2 regions of the Erwinia tasmaniensis Et1/99 genome follow, and region 2 is predicted to be linked to the other one. Evidence: riboswitches for the same ligand, from Rfam matches in the RefSeq annotation. Region 2 holds a riboswitch; the other holds the start of a gene.

Region 1 (8,743 bases), 1.3 Mb from region 2:
GGTCAGGTTATCAGTCAGAGCGTCTTAGCTGATGGGCGGGTAAGGGATCTGGCCGCCGCATACGCCTCGGCCATATCCGGCTTAGAGCTGCGTTTGTCGGAAGACGGTACCCCCGCGCGTTGGCACGCCGGGCTAAATGTGACGGTAACGGTGCACTAACAGCGGAACAGGGAAATAAACTGGATGAAGAAACTCACGTGTATGTTACTGGCAGCCAGTCTGTTGCCGATCGAGGGGCTGGCCTGGAATACGCCAGGGCAGGATTTCAGCGGTGAGCTGAATATGGGCGGTGTAGTGACCAGCACCCGCAACCCCTGGCAATGGCAGTTAGGCGAAGGCGCGGGAAATCTGGATGCGGCGTCACCCGTTTCCCGGGGTAATGAACGGCTCATTAAGGTCGCGGTTCCTGCGCTAAAAATATTACTGGGTAAGACCACGTTGACCACGCCAGCAGGGCGGGAAGGTTTAGCGCCACGGGTGATATTCGGACGGGGTGCGGAAGGATTTTCTCTGACCTGGAAAGAGCCGGGGGTGTCGCAGGTCACGTTGCCCGTGATGGGGGATGAAAATTTGCAGGCAGGCACCTTCAGTTTCCACATGACGGCAGCGGCGCTGCTGCGCAGGACGGCTGATGGGCAGGCGCTGGTTGCCGGTTTGTACGACGATGTGAATGGGAATGGGCTGCCGGAGCAGGCATGGGTAGCTGACCCGGAACAGACGGAAAGGTTACTGTCGAAGATGTTTGCAGGTGAAGGCCCGGTATGGCTTCAGGGCGCATCGGTCAGCGGTACCACCGCACTGAGTCAGTTTGCCAATGCGGATTTTCGTCAGATCGACGGCGTGTACGGCGCACAGATGGTGGCGGGAAGTGGCGAACTGCGCCTGAAAGGAGAGCTCCCTCCACGTTGGCAAGTCTCCCTGCCCGTCAGCGTTGAATATCAGTAAAAGATGAGGTGAACCGTCCTCCGGTGCTGTTCGCGTCCGTCACGGGTTCTTTCGGTCAGTGCCGTAACCTGTTTTATATCCTTACGGGTGTTTCTGTAACCCGGCATTTACAATTCTTGCTATATTTTTTTCCTCGGCATGCTTATCGCGAATACCTGCTATCTTTGTTGTGCAAATCAACAATAAGGAAATTCCTATGAAAATCATTAAGGCGCTGGCCATGGTCGGCCTGCTTGGCTGTAGTTTACCGGTGCTGGCAGCCAGCACTGAGGCAGCAAAAAATCCGCTCAGCGTGCACGTGCTTAATCTGCAAACCGGCGTACCCACTGCCGGGGTTGCCGTTGAACTGGAGCAGCAACAGAAGCAGGGCTGGGTAAAACTGGCTTCGGGCATTACTGACAAAAACGGACGCATTGCCGAGCTGTATCCGGCGGGTCAGAGTATGGCTACCGGTCATTACAAGGTGGTGTTTAAAACCGGCGATTACTTTAAGCAACAACAGCAGCCAACGTTCTTCCCCGAGATCCCGGTGATCTTCCAGGTGGAGAAGAGCGGTGAGCATTATCACATTCCGCTGTTGCTCAGTCAGTATGGCTATTCGACCTATCGCGGTAACTGATAAAAAAAAGCAACGGAGGGAGAACCGCTCCGTTGCCCGGGGCGCAGACTGCAGCGCCCAAGCCACATCACCTATAGACGCCGTACATCTTCGCCGGTCAGTCCGATATCCTTCAGCTGCGAATCGTTCAGCCTTGATAAAACTTTACGGGTGCAGGCGCGAAGACGTCGCGCCTGCCAGCGCCGATAAGGGACGATAAAAAAGGTTCTGATTAACATCCAGCTAACTGGTTTTGCCGCTCTGTTCTGTTCAAACTCCATCGTGACCTCCCGAACACCTCTACTATAAGCATCATTGTGTCGTCAGGACTATTTTTAATACAGATGCAAATATCCGCTTTTATTGACATACAGATTGCAAGATACTGGCTCTGAATGCTGATATTTACAGCAATCTGTACTGGTTTATCGCCTTACTGAGAGTGGAGCTGGATACGATGACGCGCTATCAACGGCTGGCGACCCTGCTGGCACAACGTATTGAACAGGGGTTATATCAGGCTGGCGAGCGGCTGCCTTCGGTAAGATCGTTGAGTGCCGAGCATGGTGTCAGCATCAGTACCGTGCAGCAGGCGTACTCCCTGCTGGAGGAAAAACAGCTGATTGCTGCGCAGCCGCGTTCGGGCTACTTTGTTGCACGGCAGGGCGTCACGCCGCCATTGCCTCCCATTACGCGCCCGGTACAGCGTCCGGTTGAAATCACTCAATGGGATGCGGTGATGGATCTGCTGACTGCCCGGCTGGATGCCGATGTGCTGCCGTTGGGCAGCGGTACGCCAAATATCGATGCTTCAACGCTGAAGCCGCTATGGAAAATTATCGGCAGGCTTGCGCACCAGCAGGACCCACGCCTGCTGAATTATGACAATCTGTATGGCGTACCAGAACTGCGTGAACAGATTGCCCGGCTGATGATCGATAGCGGTTGCCGAACGACCGCAGACGATATTGTTGTCACCACCGGCTGCCATGAAGCGCTGTCGGTTTCGATTCGGGCAACGTGCCAGCCGGGGGATATTATTGCCGTTGAATCACCCGCTTTCCACGGTACGATGCAAATCCTGCGCGGCTTTGGTATCCGCGTCATTGAAATTCCAACGGATCCGCAGAGCGGTATCAGCCTGGAGGCGCTTGAACTGGCCTTCGAACAGTGGCCCATTAAGGCGGTCGTGGTCGTGCCCAACTGTAACAATCCGCTGGGGTTTATCATGCCCGCGGCGCGCAAACAGGCTTTGCTGACGCTGGCCCAGCGCTTCGACGCCGCTATTATTGAAGATGATGTCTACGGCGAGCTGGCTTTTGACTACCCACGTCCGATCACCATCAAGTCGCTGGATATTGATGGCCGCGTGCTGCTATGCAGTTCATTCTCCAAAACCCTGGCGCCAGGGTTACGCGTGGGTTGGGTTGCGCCAGGACGTTATTTTGACCGGGTGCTGCATATGAAATATATCAGTACGGGTTCCACGGCGACCCAGACCCAGATGGCGGTCGCCGCCTTTATTCGTCAGGGGCATTATCAGCCTCATCTGCGGCGTATGCGTCATTACTACCAGCGTAATCTGGAAACATTCACCTGCCGGGTGCGGCATCATTTTCCCTGTGGTATCTGCGTGACGCGCCCACAGGGGGGATTTCTTATTTGGGTGGAGCTGCCGGAACCCTTTGATGCTTACCGACTCAATGAGAACCTGCGCCGGTCCGGCATACAGATCGCCGTGGGGTCACTGTTCTCGGCTGCGGGAAAATACCGCAACTGCCTGCGGCTCAGCTACGCCCATGCGTTTACCGACAAAACGGAGCGCGCGCTGGCGATCCTGGGTACAGCGTTGAAGAAAGCCGTGCTCTCCTGCTCATCGCTGGTGGAGCGGTCGCAGCATCAGGAAAGGGAGGAGGGCAGGGCAAGCCTAAAGGAAAATGACTGACCCTGGCCGGCGGCGTTATTGCCACCGGCAGACCCACTCTATAAGCCTTATGCAGAATGAAAAGCGCGTGACGACAGGGCTGTGCGTGACCTTCACGACTTATTTTATGCGTTACCTGAAATGACATTTATCTGTGCCATATCTTCCAGAGATCGCCTGTGCTTACGCACTGAGCGCGGCTAAACCCTGGACGGACGTGACGCTTCAGCCAGCGCCAGCAGTTGACGCGTTGCCGCCTGCCAGTCGCGCGCTTGCGTGATGGCGCTCACCACGGCAATACTGCCCACGCCGCTAGCCATAACCGCAGGCGCACGCTCCAGGCTGATGCCGCCAATTGCTACGGTAGAGATGCCCGGCAGCCGCTTCACATAGCGCGTCAGCGCCGCCACCCCCTGTGGAGCGGAGGGCATATCTTTGGTCTGGGTGGGAAATACATGACCCAGCGCGACGTACGATGGTCGCTCTGCCAGGGCACGATCCAGCTCGGCGTCATCATGGGTCGACAGCCCAAGACGCAGTCCGGCAGCGTGGATAGCGTCGAGATCGGCACTGTTGAGATCCCCCTGACCCAGATGCACGCCGTATGCCTGATACTTCACGGCCAGCCGCCAGTAGTCGTTGATAAACAGCCGCGCCTGATAGCGTTTGCCGAGGGTTATCGCCTCGGCAACCTGTGCGTCGACCTCTTGCTCTGTCCGGTCCTTGATACGCAGCTGAATGGTGCGAACGCCCGCGTCCAGCAGGCGGGCTATCCATTCCACGCTGTCCACGACCGGATAAAGCCCCAGGCGCGCTGCGGTGGTTGGGAATGCGCCACGGCTCACTCTTTTTCCTCCGTCATCAGGCTATCCGCGCGATGATAAAGCTCGCCTCCCCGGTGACGAAATTCATGCGACATTTGTGCCATGCCAATCTCGACGGGCCTGGCTTCCGCTTCCTGTCGTGCCGCGTATTCCCGCACTTCCTGGGTAATTTTCATGGAACAGAACTTCGGCCCGCACATTGAACAGAAGTGCGCCACTTTGCCGGACTCCTGTGGCAGGGTTTCATCGTGATAGGCGCGGGCGGTATGCGGATCGAGCGCAAGGTTAAACTGATCTTCCCAACGGAATTCAAAACGCGCTTTTGACATGGCGTTATCGCGGATCTGTGCGCCGGGATGACCCTTAGCCAGGTCGGCGGCGTGCGCCGCGATTTTATAGGTGATCAGCCCCTGTTTGACGTCCTCTTTGTTCGGCAGACCAAGGTGTTCCTTAGGCGTCACGTAGCACAGCATGGCGCAGCCAAACCAGCCAATCATCGCGGCCCCAATGCCGGAGGTGAAGTGATCGTAACCCGGGGCGATATCGGTGGTCAGCGGGCCGAGCGTATAGAAAGGCGCTTCGTGGCAGTGTTCCAGCTGTTCGGTCATGTTGGTGCGGATCATCTGCATCGGCACATGGCCCGGGCCTTCAATCATCACCTGCACATCGTATTCCCAGGCGATTTTGGTCAGTTCACCCAAGGTACGCAGCTCGGCGAACTGGGCCTCATCGTTGGCATCCTGAATCGAGCCGGGGCGCAGGCCGTCACCGAGCGACAGGGAGACATCATAAGCGGCGCAGATTTCGCAGATTTCACGGAAATGCAGATAGAGAAAACTCTCCTGATGATGTGACAGGCACCATTTCGCCATAATCGATCCGCCGCGTGACACGATGCCGGTCAGACGTTTAGCGGTCATCGGCACATAGCGCAGCAGCACGCCGGCATGGATGGTGAAGTAGTCGACGCCCTGTTCAGCCTGTTCCAGCAGGGTATCGCGGAAGATTTCCCAGTTGAGGTCTTCCGCCACGCCGTTGACTTTTTCCAGCGCCTGATAGATTGGCACCGTACCAATGGGAACCGGGCTGTTACGCAGTATCCACTCGCGGGTTTCATGAATGTAACGCCCGGTAGACAGGTCCATTACCGTATCCGCACCCCAGCGCGCCGACCAGACCAGCTTCTCAACCTCCTCTTCGATAGAGGAACTGACCGCCGAGTTACCGATATTGGCATTAATTTTCACCAGGAAATTACGGCCAATAATCATCGGCTCTGATTCCGGGTGGTTGATATTGGCGGGAATAATGGCACGCCCTGCGGCGACTTCCTGGCGGACAAATTCAGGAGTGATGTTTTGCGGCAGGCTGGCACCAAAGCTGTTACCCGGATGCTGCTGTAGCAGGACCTCACCGCGAATACGTTCGCGCCCCATATTCTCGCGGATGGCAATAAATTCCATTTCCGGCGTGATCACGCCAAGGCGTGCATAGTGCATTTGGGTCACGCAGTGGCCGGCACGCGCGCGTCGTGGACGCGGCAGATTGTCGAAACGCAGATGGTCCAGCCCTTCATCGGCCAGGCGTTCCTGGGTGTAGGACGAGCTAAGTTCATCGATCTGTTGCGTATCGCCGCGATTAGCGATCCAGTCATGGCGCAGTTTGGCCAGCCCGGCATGAACATCAATGATTGCCTCCGGGTCACCATAGGGGCCCGCGGTGTCATAGACCGGCACCGGCTCATTGTCGACCCGCGTTGGGTTCTCTTTGCTGCCGCCCGTCACGGTAGGGCTAAGCTGGATTTCACGCATCGGCACGCGAATATCCGGCTGTGAGCCGGTCAGCCAAATACGTTTTGAATTGGGAAAAGCGCTGCCCTGCAACGAGTCGATAAACTGCTGCGCCTGGGCGCGTTGCTCACGGCGGGTGGTTTTTTTTTCAACGATAGACATAGCAACTTCCTGATAATGGTGCGGAAATTGGCTTGCCTGGAGGCGGGAGTAATGAAAACGATATGCGAAAACGGCATGTTTCATCGTCAACACTGATTTACTCTTGTTCCCTTCGCAGGTACTAACCTGATCAGGTTCCGCGGATCCCGAATTAACGGTCTCAGCCCCGAAGGGCACTCCGACAAGATATTGACTGATTTCCTGGCTACGACGCCAGAAACCTCAATCTTGAAATTAAGTGAAGGAAGCTCACCTTAACCCCATTCAGCATAAAGGGGCTTTCTGAAAACTACAAGGTATTCGCCGTCAATTCATCCTTCAGGCCGGACGGGCGAGGGAGGCATCGTTAGCCGCGGGCTGTACCCCGGCATTTTTTTTTAGCGCCAGCTGAATAAATTTATCCTCAAGCGTGAAGCGCGACTCAAGGGCTTCACCGACCACGGAGAGCGCCTGCTGAAAGCCGCGATCGCTATTATGGTCGATGGCTGCCTCAAAATGCGTATCGTACAGCTGCATAATCTGCGCGGTATTTTCCTGTAAAGAGGGATAAATCAGCGCCGCCGCTGCCAGCAGCTCAGTCCCTTCCAGCTCCTGAATGAAGCGCTCATACAGGGTGAAATGTCCTTTGGAAAGGTAATCCACCAGATTCTGGCAGAAGGCGTCCAGTGCTTTTTCATCAAGCGGGGTGGAGGATTCCTTGTTAGGCTTTATGCCAGCCATTTGATAATACGTAACCAGTAGCTGCCTGCGGGAACGAAGACAAAAGTCTACCAGGTCACTGCATCCGCCAACGCGCGCGGTGAGGACGTCTAACTGGTTAAGCATGTATAACTCCGTGAATATTATTTTCACCCCTGACCTCAATCCAGTTTTAAGCTGAGGATAATGAGCAAATTATGGAACGTGAAATCGTAAGCATAGACGCTGGCTGGTGGGTTGTCAGCGAGGAACATAAAATTTGGTTGCCCGCAGGGGAGCTGCCGCATGGTGACGCCGCCTCGCTGGGACTGGCGGGATCGTCAGGATCGCGCATTGGCGAGTGGCAGGGGGAAGCGGTGTGGTTGATCCGTGGATCGCGCCCTGATGACATGGGATCTTTACGTCAGCTGCTCGATCGGGATAGCGCTCTTTTTCGCCTTGCCGGACGCGGTATCCAGCTGGCGGAGTTTTTCCGCTCACACCAGTGGTGCGGCTACTGTGGGCATAAAATGCACAACAGCAGAACGGAATGGGCCTGCTTATGTCATCACTGCCGCCAGCGTTACTATCCGCAAATTGCTCCCTGCATTATCGTCGCGATTCGCCGGGGGGCGGAGATCCTGCTGGCGCAGCACACACGCCATCGTAACGGGATCTATACCGTGCTCGCCGGCTTTGTCGAAGTGGGTGAAACCCTGGAGCAGACCGTGGCGCGCGAGGTGATGGAGGAGAGCAGCATTAAAGTTAAAAACCTGCGTTATGTGACCTCCCAGCCCTGGCCTTTTCCCCAGTCGCTGATGGTGGCGTTTATGGCCGACTATGACGATGGCGAAATCAGTATCGATCGGAAAGAGCTGATCGATGCCGGCTGGTATCGCTACGATGCCTTACCGCTATTGCCGCCTGCCGGTACGGTTGCACGCCGCCTTATTGAAGATACGGTGGCGCTATGCCGTGCGCAAGAGGAAAACGGCGAACGTTAGTAGAGACAAATGCATGATTTTTTAGTCGGTTTTCCATTCTTAATGACGAATGTGTGCGGTCAGATAACACGATGTAACAGCGTAACGGTACGGCTATGGGCTGTTACACGGCAGGCATTTTTTTAAGCGCTGAACCACCGCAAATTCCAATGAATGTTACACTACCGGCCTGATTGGAGAGAGAGTCCTGTGATGAGTGAACTGAAGAACGATCGTTATCTGCGCGCCCTGCTGCGTCAGCCAGTTGATGTTACACCGGTATGGATGATGCGCCAGGCCGGGCGTTATCTGCCGGAATACAAAGCCACCCGCGCCGTTGCCGGTGACTTTATGTCGCTGTGCAAAAATGCGGAACTGGCCTGTGAAGTCACGCTGCAACCGCTACGGCGCTACGCGCTGGATGCGGCGATCCTGTTCTCCGATATTCTGACCATCCCCGATGCGATGGGGCTGGGGCTCTATTTCGAAACGGGTGAAGGCCCGCGCTTCTCCTCCCCTGTCACCTGCCGTGCCGATGTCGAAAAGCTGCCGATCCCCGATCCTGAGCAGGAGCTGGGCTACGTGATGAATGCGGTGCGCACCATCCGTAAAAACCTCAACGGCGAAGTGCCGCTGATCGGCTTCTCCGGCAGCCCGTGGACGTTGGCAACCTATATGGTTGAAGGCGGCAGCAGCAAAGCCTTTACCAAACTGAAAAAGATGATGTACGCCGAACCACAAACCCTGCATCTCATGCTGGATAAGCTGGCCGACAGCGTGACGCTCTACCTGAACGCACAAATCCGCGCCGGGGCACAGTCGGTAATGATTTTTGATAC
Region 2 (8,743 bases):
CTGATATTAAAACCAGCAAAGTCGGTCTGATGCTCCTGACTCATGTCCGCAATCATCTGCTCTGGTGCCACCCCCATCTGCTGGGCTTTCAGCATGATCGGCGTACCGTGTGCGTCATCAGCACAGATGAAGTAAACCTGGTTGCCGCGCATTCGCTGGTAACGGACCCAAATATCTGCCTGGATATGCTCGAGCATGTGGCCGAGATGAATGGAGCCATTTGCGTACGGCAGGGCGCACGTTACCAATATTTTTTTCGCGACTTGAGTCATAGTAAGACTTAGCTCATACCTGTTAAAAAAGGGGTTTAGATGGTAACCGATTGCCTGACCCTGCGTAAACAAGGGGTTCAGCCAGCGGCGGATTTTTCCTTACGGCTACGTGAGAGTTAGCCAGATCTGGTATGCTTAACCACAGAGTCGCAGCCGAACAACCTGCGAGAGAAAGGAAATTCGATGATGTTATCCTCCCGGCAGCCCCACACACCCGAAGCGCTACGCGCTATCGTTATGAACGTGCTGGCCACATTTCAACACGCCAGCCTGCAGCATAATCTCACCACGCTGAAAGCCCTGCGCCACTGTGCGCTTATTGACCACCGTCTGCATATCGAACTGACGATGCCGTTTGTCTGGCAAGGCCCGTTCGAACAGTTGAAGGATACGGTCAGCGCCGAACTGCTGCGCCTGACGGGCGCGGCAGAGATTAGCTGGCGCTTAACGTTGAATGTGGCAACGCTACAGCGGGTAAAAAATCGCCCCGGCGTTAACGGAGTGAAAAATATTATTGCCGTCAGCTCCGGCAAGGGAGGAGTGGGCAAATCCACGACTGCGGTTAACCTGGCGCTGGCGCTGGCGGCGGAAGGGGCGAAGGTCGGCCTGCTGGATGCGGATATCTACGGCCCGTCGATCCCGGATATGCTGGGCACGGACGATCGGCGTCCGACCTCGCCGGACGGCACCCATATGGCACCGATTGTTGCACACGGGCTGGCGACGAACTCCATTGGCTATCTGGTAACGGAAGATAACGCCATGGTCTGGCGCGGCCCGATGGCCAGCAAAGCCCTGATGCAGTTACTGAATGAGACGTTATGGCCGGAGCTGGACTATCTGGTGCTGGATATGCCGCCGGGCACCGGAGATATCCAGCTGACGCTGGCGCAAAACGTGCCGGTGACCGGGGCGCTGGTGGTCACTACGCCACAGGACATTGCGCTGATTGATGCGCGCAAGGGCATCGTGATGTTTGAGAAGGTCAGCGTGCCGGTTCTGGGCGTGGTGGAGAATATGAGCATGCACATTTGCAGCCAGTGCGGTCACCATGAATCGATCTTCGGCAGCGGCGGTGCGGAAAAGCTGGCGCAGCAGTACCATACCCGGTTGCTGAGTCAGCTGCCGCTGCATATCAGCCTGCGCGAAGATCTGGATATCGGTGAGCCGACGGTCATTCGCCGCCCGGACAGCGAATTTACCCGGCTGTATCGGCAGCTGGCGATAAACGTTGCCGCCCAGCTTTACTGGCAGGGCGACGTTATCCCGGAAGATATTGCCTTCCGCGCGCTGTAAACTGCCCGGTCACGCGGCCGATGCTTTCGACCCGGCCGCTAAGCCAGGCGCACCAGGCGCTGTTGAAAACCGTCCACCATCGAGTAGTCGTAATCAATCTTCCCGGCGTCGAACAGCTGGTTGAGCAGGGTAAAATCGTTATCCGGCGTCACGTTGCAGCGATGGTTGAGCAGAACATCCTGAAGGGTAAACGTGCTATCGCCGCGAGCGATGCGTTGCAGATATTGAAGCATCTCCCAGGCGGTTTTACTGACCCCGGCCTGTTCATAAGGCGGTCTGTTCATCTTTAACGCTTCCTTCTTTTTGAATCAACTGACCATTAAAGCACATAGTGCATCAACAGATATTCGCCCTGCTCGCTCTGCCCCTGAGCCACAACGCGCCAGCCATGCTTTTTATAAAAACTTTGCGCGCGCAGATTCTCCGTCTGGCACTTAAGCGCGCCGGTTGAGGTAAAGCCGCTTTGTACCGCCTGTAGCAGCGCGCTGCCAGCGCCGCTGCCCTGATGATTGGGGTCGATAAACAGGCTGTGCAGGAAATTATCCCTATCCAGCACGGCGGCAAAACCGATGCGATGGCCATCTTCTTCTGCCACCAGCACCTTCTCACCGAGCGTGACGCGATCAAAGTCCTCCAGCTGCCACTCGCTATCGTCGCGCCATGTCCAGCTGCTCTTGCGGGCAGCGAGAAAAAGCGTGCGTAAAAATGGACGATCGTCTTCAGTAAAAGGGCGAATTTTCAAAGCGGTACTCCTGTCAACAACACGCCGTACGGCAACGCTGCGAAGTTTATCGCAAAAATGCCGCAGCTGATGAAGAAAAAAGCATGCGGTTTTGTGCGGGTTGAGTTCAGTTTAGCGTAGCAGAGGCAGAGCGGGCGTGGGGAAGGGCTATCATTGTCGGTATTTGACTCCGGGTGGAGAGAGGATAGTTATCACTTAATGTGGAGGGCAAGACTGGCTGAGTATTTAAAGATGTCACAATATTTGCTGCTGCGGTGACGGTGCACTCCGTTTTGACTAAAGCGAGCGGGTTTCCCCGCTCTGGCATTACTGACGTTCTTTATTCGCCTGAGAGAGAACAGAACCAGCCAGTTTTTTAGTCAATTCGTCAGAATTTGGGTCATGAAGCGCAGCCGATGCTTTGTGTTCCATCGCGCCACTTGTCTGGTTGGCAGAACCTGACTGTGACAGTGCAGAACCCGCCAACGCCTTTTGTAAATCTGACGCATTAGGGTCGTGCAGCGTTTTTGCAGCCACTGAAGCCAGCGGACCACTCGTTTTTTTTGCGTTATGGCTCATGATAAAATCCTTTTCAGAGGGGGATGAAATGATATATCCGGTAAATTCTATTACATTAAATCTGACGTCCGTATGCCGTGATTATGCTAATTATTTAATTAAGTAATGACAATGTGCTTTAATGTCGAATATATATCTACTTGCAGTGGATATATCTGGGAATATTCACTTTTGCGATCGGTTGTCGGAAAGAGAATTTGCTTAACTCACCCTCGTGATGAATACGGATTCATTATTACAATCATGGGCACATCGGTTAATAACGGGCAAAAAATCATTTCCAACAACGATTTCAGGCGACTGCATAGATCTTATCGTAGAGACAGATCTCTTTAGTCATTCTGCCCCTTTCCGGTACCAGGCCATATTTCCCTTTGGAATAAAACCCCGGCTGGGGTAAGCGGTTTTTTTTTGTCAGAGGCCTGTCCTTGTGGTTCACAAGCCGAAGCGCAGGGGGGTTGTGTCTTTGACTTCCCACAGGCATTATCCGGACAGGAGATGAACGGGACGTTAATCTCAAGTAGCTAATTTCGATTTTAAATGACTCGGGGTGCCAGACCTTAAGGTATGGCTGAGAAATACCCGTCGAACCTGAACTGGATAATGCCAGCGTAGGGAAGTCAGATGCCTGAACGGCATTGCCTTCTTGATCGCCGGTTGGGAGCTAAAATGATCCAACCTCAAGCCCTTAGCCACGTTGAAGTGGCCCACGCCATCACCTTTTTTCACCCGCATTTCCCGGCGATGCTCATCGCCGCTGAAAAAGCGGAGGCGCCGGTATGAAACGCATCAACGCCATGACCATCGCCGGCACTGACCCAAGCGGCGGAGCCGGTATTCAGGCCGATCTGAAAGCCTTCTCAGCGTTAAAAGCCTACGGCACCAGTGTGATAACCGCACTGGTGGCACAAAACACCACCGGCGTACAGTCCGTCATGCGCGTTGACGCGGATTTCGTTGCGGCGCAGCTGGATTCCGTGCTGTCTGACGTGCGTATCGACACGATTAAAATTGGCATGCTGGCGGACAGTGATATCGTTGAGGTGGTGGCGCAGCGGTTGAAAAATGCCGGCGTGCCCTGGGTGGTGTTGGATACGGTGATGCTGGCGAAAAGCGGCGATGCGCTGCTTGCTCCCGGTGCCGTTGCCGCGCTGCGCACGCTTCTGCTGCCGCAGGTTTCCCTGATAACGCCGAATTTGCCGGAAGCGGCTGCGCTACTCGATTGCGCCCCGGCAGGTGATGAAGCGGCCATGCGCGAACAGGGCAGGGCGCTGCTGGCGCTGGGATGCCGTGCTGTACTGATGAAGGGGGGCCATCTAAGCCAGTCGGAAAGCCCGGACTGGCTGTTTACGGCCGAGGGTGAGCAGCGCTTTACCGCGGCCCGCATCGCCACGCGCAATACGCACGGCACCGGCTGTACGCTGTCGGCGGCGCTGGCGGCGCTGCGTCCGCGTTACGCTAACTGGGCTGACACCGTGCAGGCAGCGAAACAGTGGTTGCAGGGCGCGCTGGCGCAGGCGGATACGCTGGAGGTCGGCCACGGGCAGGGACCGGTTCATCATTTCCACCAATGGTGGTAGATCGCCCGTCGGATAAGACGTAAGACTTATCCGGCGGGTCGCTGGTTATGACAGAAGTTCGCAGGAGGGCGGCAGGCGGCACTCCAGCGCGTCCGGCAGCACCTCAATATGGAATTCGGTGCCGCTCAGCGGTTCGCCGTCGAGATTAAAGGTCATCTCATGCGGCGCGCGGATGGTTAGCCACGGCAAAGAGGCGGTAACCAGGTTCGGGTTTTTGTCCTCTGCGCTGGTCAGTTTGTGCATCAGCGTTGGCAGCAGATCCTGTGAGGGGGCGATACTTAACTCCAGTTTACCGTCGTTGATCAGCGCGGTAGGGCACAGAAGCTGGCCGCCTCCGGCCTGGCGGCCGTTACCAATGCCGATCACCAGCGCATCTCCCTGCCAGGAGAAATCAGGGCCTTCCAGCGTACAGCTGTCGGCTTTCAGGGTATCCATGCGCGTCAGGCCGTGAATAAGGTAGGAGATGCCACCGAGAGCCGATTTCAGTTTTTCCGGCGTTTCGCTGGTGATACGCGTGCCGAAACCGCCGGTGGCCATGTTGATAAAGTAGCGATCCTGATTAACCCTGGCGAGGTCAATCGGCGCTGCTTTGCCAAGTATCGCCAGGCGCAGGGCGTTTTCCATTTCCATTGGAATGCCGGCGCTGCTGGCAAAATCGTTGGCGGTACCCAGCGGTACCAGTCCCAGCACCGGACGCTGCGTGGGCTCGATCCCTGCCAGCGCGGTGGCAACCTCATTAATGGTGCCATCGCCACCGGCTGCAATCACCGTGGCGGCGTTCAGCTTTACCGCCTCGTGAACGTAGCGCTCGCCATCGCCATATTCCCACGTCACGCGGACTTCCAGCTGAAAACCCTCTTCGCGCAGAGTTGAAATTGCCTGGCGCAGTTCTTCATTACCGGCATTCTTGCCGTTTAAAATCGCCAGAGTCACTGAATGTGTTTCCATTTTTTTTCCCTGAAGGCAATCACAGTTTGCATCAATCTATAGCATAACTTGCCGAAGATGAGTAACCCAGGGGAAGAAAGTGGAAACTTTTCTTAAAAAGGGCGATAGGACAACGGTTTTCTGGCAAGCACGACGGGTTATCAGTTTGTATAACAGAATAATATTTCTGACAGGGAGCGGGTAGCGCGGCGGGATCGAGAATGTTGCCTCAAAAAAAAGAAGCGACCCGCAGGGAGGAGCCATGTGGGTCGAATAGGTAAAAACCATTATTCATCCTTCATGTCTTTGCCGACACGGATCAGAACAGATGGTGATGCTATTTGGATTTTAATTGTTAGGAGCCCGTGGATATTGGCAGTAAACGAGGCCGGTTACTGTGATCGCATTCTAAAATTAATCACCTTATGAAACTTTTTTTTCCGTTCCCGTTGCGTAAGGCTGGCGTGTATCGCTTCCAGAAAGGTTACGCATTAAGAGCGCCCAGCGTAAATCAACCTCTTCCGGGAGCGGCAGCCAGACCAGATGACCGTTTCCCGGCGCCACTTCCGTCTGCTGCGCTTTGCCGTTCTCCATTCGGGTCAGGACAAAATTGATATTCCCAGCCGGCGTCATTAATTCCAGGCTGTCGCCAACGCTAAATTTATTTTTTACGTCCACCTGTGCCAACGGGCCACGGCGCAGGCCGGTGAACTCTCCGACAAACTGCTGGCGTTCAGAAACGGAATAGCCGGCATCGTAGCTCTGATAGCTGTCATGGGTATGACGGCGCAGGAAGCCTTCGGTGTAGCCACGGTGCGCCAGCCCTTCCAGCGTGGTTAACAGTCCGGAATCAAACGGTTTTCCTGCGGCGGCGTCGTCGATGGCGCGGCGATAAACCTGGGCGGTGCGCGCACAGTAATAGTAAGACTTTGTCCGACCTTCAATTTTCAGAGAATGAATGCCCATCTGCGTCAGGCGCTCCACGTGGGCAACGGCGCGCAGATCCTTTGAGTTCATGATATAGGTGCCGTGCTGGTCTTCGTGAGCGGTCATATATTCGCCTGGCCGCAGCGCTTCCTCGATCATAAAGACTTTATCGGTGGGTTGACCCACGCCGAGAGTGGGTTCAACCTGCTGCACAGCGTCAGGCTGCTGGCGGTGTACGATATTGCCGATCTCGTCCTCCCTGCCTTCCTGCACGTTATATTCCCAGCGGCAGGCGTTTGTGCAGGTGCCCTGATTGGGATCGCGCCTGTTGATATAGCCGGAAAGCAGGCAGCGGCCGGAATATGCCATACACAGCGCGCCGTGGACAAAAATCTCCAGCTCCATCTCCGGCACCTGCTGGCGTATTTCAGCAATCTCATCCAGCGACAGCTCTCGTGACAGGATCACCCGGCTCAGCCCCATCTGCTGCCAGAACGTCACCGTAGCCCAGTTAACCGCATTAGCCTGAACCGACAGATGGATCGGCATCTGTGGAAAAGCCTCACGCACCAGCATAATCAGGCCGGGATCGGACATGATTAGCGCATCGGGCCGCATGGCGACCACCGGCTCCAGGTCACGGATAAAGGTTTTAAGCTTGGCATTATGCGGCGCAATATTGACCACCACATAGAATTTTTTACCGAGCGCGTGCGCTTCGTCGATCCCGGTCGCCAGGTTCTGATGGTTGAATTCGTTATTGCGCACGCGCAGGCTGTAGCGAGGCTGACCGGCATACACGGCGTCTGCGCCATACGCGAACGCGTAACGCATATTTTTCAGTGTCCCGGCCGGAGAAAGCAGTTCCGGTTTAAACATAATCTCTCAGTCTGATATCAGGTCAGAAACGGTGATGATGGACAGGGGAGCAATGAAATTGCCATTAAGCGTGGGGGATGACCATGGCTGCGCGACCGTCTGTCCGGGTGCGCGGGATTGTAAGGCGGCGGCTATGGGGAAAAGTTGATCTAAATCAAACGACAGCTATCTGACTCCCAGCGATAGCCGATGCCGTATACCGCACGAATAAACGGTTGTTCGGCATCCAGCGCCTCGAGCTTACGGCGCAAATTTTTAATATGGCTGTCGATGGTGCGATCGGTTACGACCCGATAGTCATCATACAAATGGTTCAGCAGCTGTTCGCGTGAAAACACCTTGCCCGGCTGCTGCGACAGCGTTTTTAGCAGGCGAAACTCGGCCGGAGTGAGGTCGAGCGGTTTATCATCCCAGCTTGCCTGAAAGCGTTGTTCATCAACCTGCAGCGGCGAAACCGGAAGCGTTTTCTGCGAACCGCGCTGGCAGCGCTTAAGGATAGCTTTCACCCGTGCCACCATTTCCCGTGGGCTGAAGGGCTTGCAGATGTAGTCATCCGCGCCGATCTCCAGCCCGAGCAGACGGTCGATCTCTTCGATTTTTGCGGTAACCATCACCACCGGCAGTTCGGAAAAGCTGCGCAGCTCACGGCATACCGACAGCCCGTCCATTCCCGGCAGCATCAGATCCAGCAGCACCAGGTCCGGGGCGTGCAGCTTCACCCAATCCACCACTTCATCCCCGCGCAGCAGATGATGGGTGTGATAATTAGCGGCCTGCAAATAGTCAATCATCAGCTGCCCAAGTTTTGGCTCGTCTTCAACGATCAAAATCAACGGGATGGTGCGGGCCTGGTTCATATCATCAGCCTGGGTCAATGAGTTTTAGACGGCAAGTGTATCGTAATTCTTACCCCTCCGGCAGCGGAGTGATCGGCAACGATGGTCCCGTCATGAGCTTCGACGATATTCTGGCAGATAGCCAGCCCCAGCCCCGAGCCGCCGCTGGCACGGCTGCGCGAGGCGTCCGCCCGATAGAAGCGGTCAAAAATCTGTTCCCGCTGCCGATCGCCGATCCCTGGTGCACTGTCATCAAAGTGCAGCAAATTGCCGTCAGAAGATGACAGCAGGGTGATATGCAACGTGCCGCCGGGGTCGGTATAGCGCAGACTGTTTTCCAACAGATTGGTAAACAGCTGTATCAGGCGGTCCGGATCGCCAAACTGGGCCGCCTGCTGCGGCAGTGAGAGGGTCAGGGTTAGCGGATGCTGTGTAAAAAGATGGCGAAAGTTCCCCGATGCCAGCTCCAGTAGCGGTACGAGATCGGTGTGGCCTTTACGATAGGCGAGCGCCCCTTCATCGGAGAGCGACAGCTGGTGCACATCATCAACCAGTTTGGTTAATGTCGCGACCTCGCCCTGTAAAGACATAATCGATTGGGGAGTCAGTTTGCGCACGCCGTCCTGGATTGCTTCCAGCTCGCCACGCAGGATCGCCAGCGGGGTGCGTAGCTCGTGGGAAATGTCGGCCATAAAGGCCCGCCTCATGCTTTCGTTTTTTTCCAGC

Evidence for each region. A riboswitch is a leader RNA that binds a small molecule or an ion and turns the genes downstream of it on or off. The one in region 2 is predicted to bind thiamine pyrophosphate.
Region 1: another riboswitch for thiamine pyrophosphate. It lies ahead of thiC (phosphomethylpyrimidine synthase ThiC); the one in region 2 lies ahead of thiD (bifunctional hydroxymethylpyrimidine kinase/phosphomethylpyrimidine kinase).

Annotation. Positions count from the first base shown of each region.
Region 1 covers NC_010694.1:195,864-204,606, forward strand. The annotation lists gene ETA_RS01845 (F4 family fimbrial subunit) at 1-159, shown strand, start outside; gene ETA_RS01850 (F4 family fimbrial subunit) at 184-945, shown strand; gene uraH (hydroxyisourate hydrolase) at 1,142-1,564, shown strand; gene ETA_RS01860 (DUF1127 domain-containing protein) at 1,636-1,824, opposite strand; gene ETA_RS01865 (aminotransferase-like domain-containing protein) at 2,001-3,488, shown strand; gene thiE (thiamine phosphate synthase) at 3,668-4,312, opposite strand; gene thiC (phosphomethylpyrimidine synthase ThiC) at 4,309-6,243, opposite strand; TPP riboswitch at 6,334-6,434, opposite strand; gene ETA_RS01880 (Rsd/AlgQ family anti-sigma factor) at 6,562-7,068, opposite strand; gene nudC (NAD(+) diphosphatase) at 7,140-7,925, shown strand; gene hemE (uroporphyrinogen decarboxylase) at 8,118-8,743, shown strand, end outside.
Region 2 covers NC_010694.1:1,463,419-1,472,161, forward strand. The annotation lists gene metG (methionine--tRNA ligase) at 1-323, opposite strand, end outside; gene apbC (iron-sulfur cluster carrier protein ApbC) at 456-1,568, shown strand; gene ETA_RS07590 (hypothetical protein) at 1,607-1,852, opposite strand; gene ETA_RS07595 (GNAT family N-acetyltransferase) at 1,888-2,310, opposite strand; gene ETA_RS07600 (hypothetical protein) at 2,617-2,868, opposite strand; TPP riboswitch at 3,405-3,503, shown strand; gene thiD (bifunctional hydroxymethylpyrimidine kinase/phosphomethylpyrimidine kinase) at 3,648-4,448, shown strand; gene yegS (lipid kinase YegS) at 4,494-5,396, opposite strand; gene trhP (prephenate-dependent tRNA uridine(34) hydroxylase TrhP) at 5,799-7,181, opposite strand; gene baeR (envelope stress response regulator BaeR) at 7,331-8,038, opposite strand; gene baeS (envelope stress sensor histidine kinase BaeS) at 8,053-8,743, opposite strand, start outside.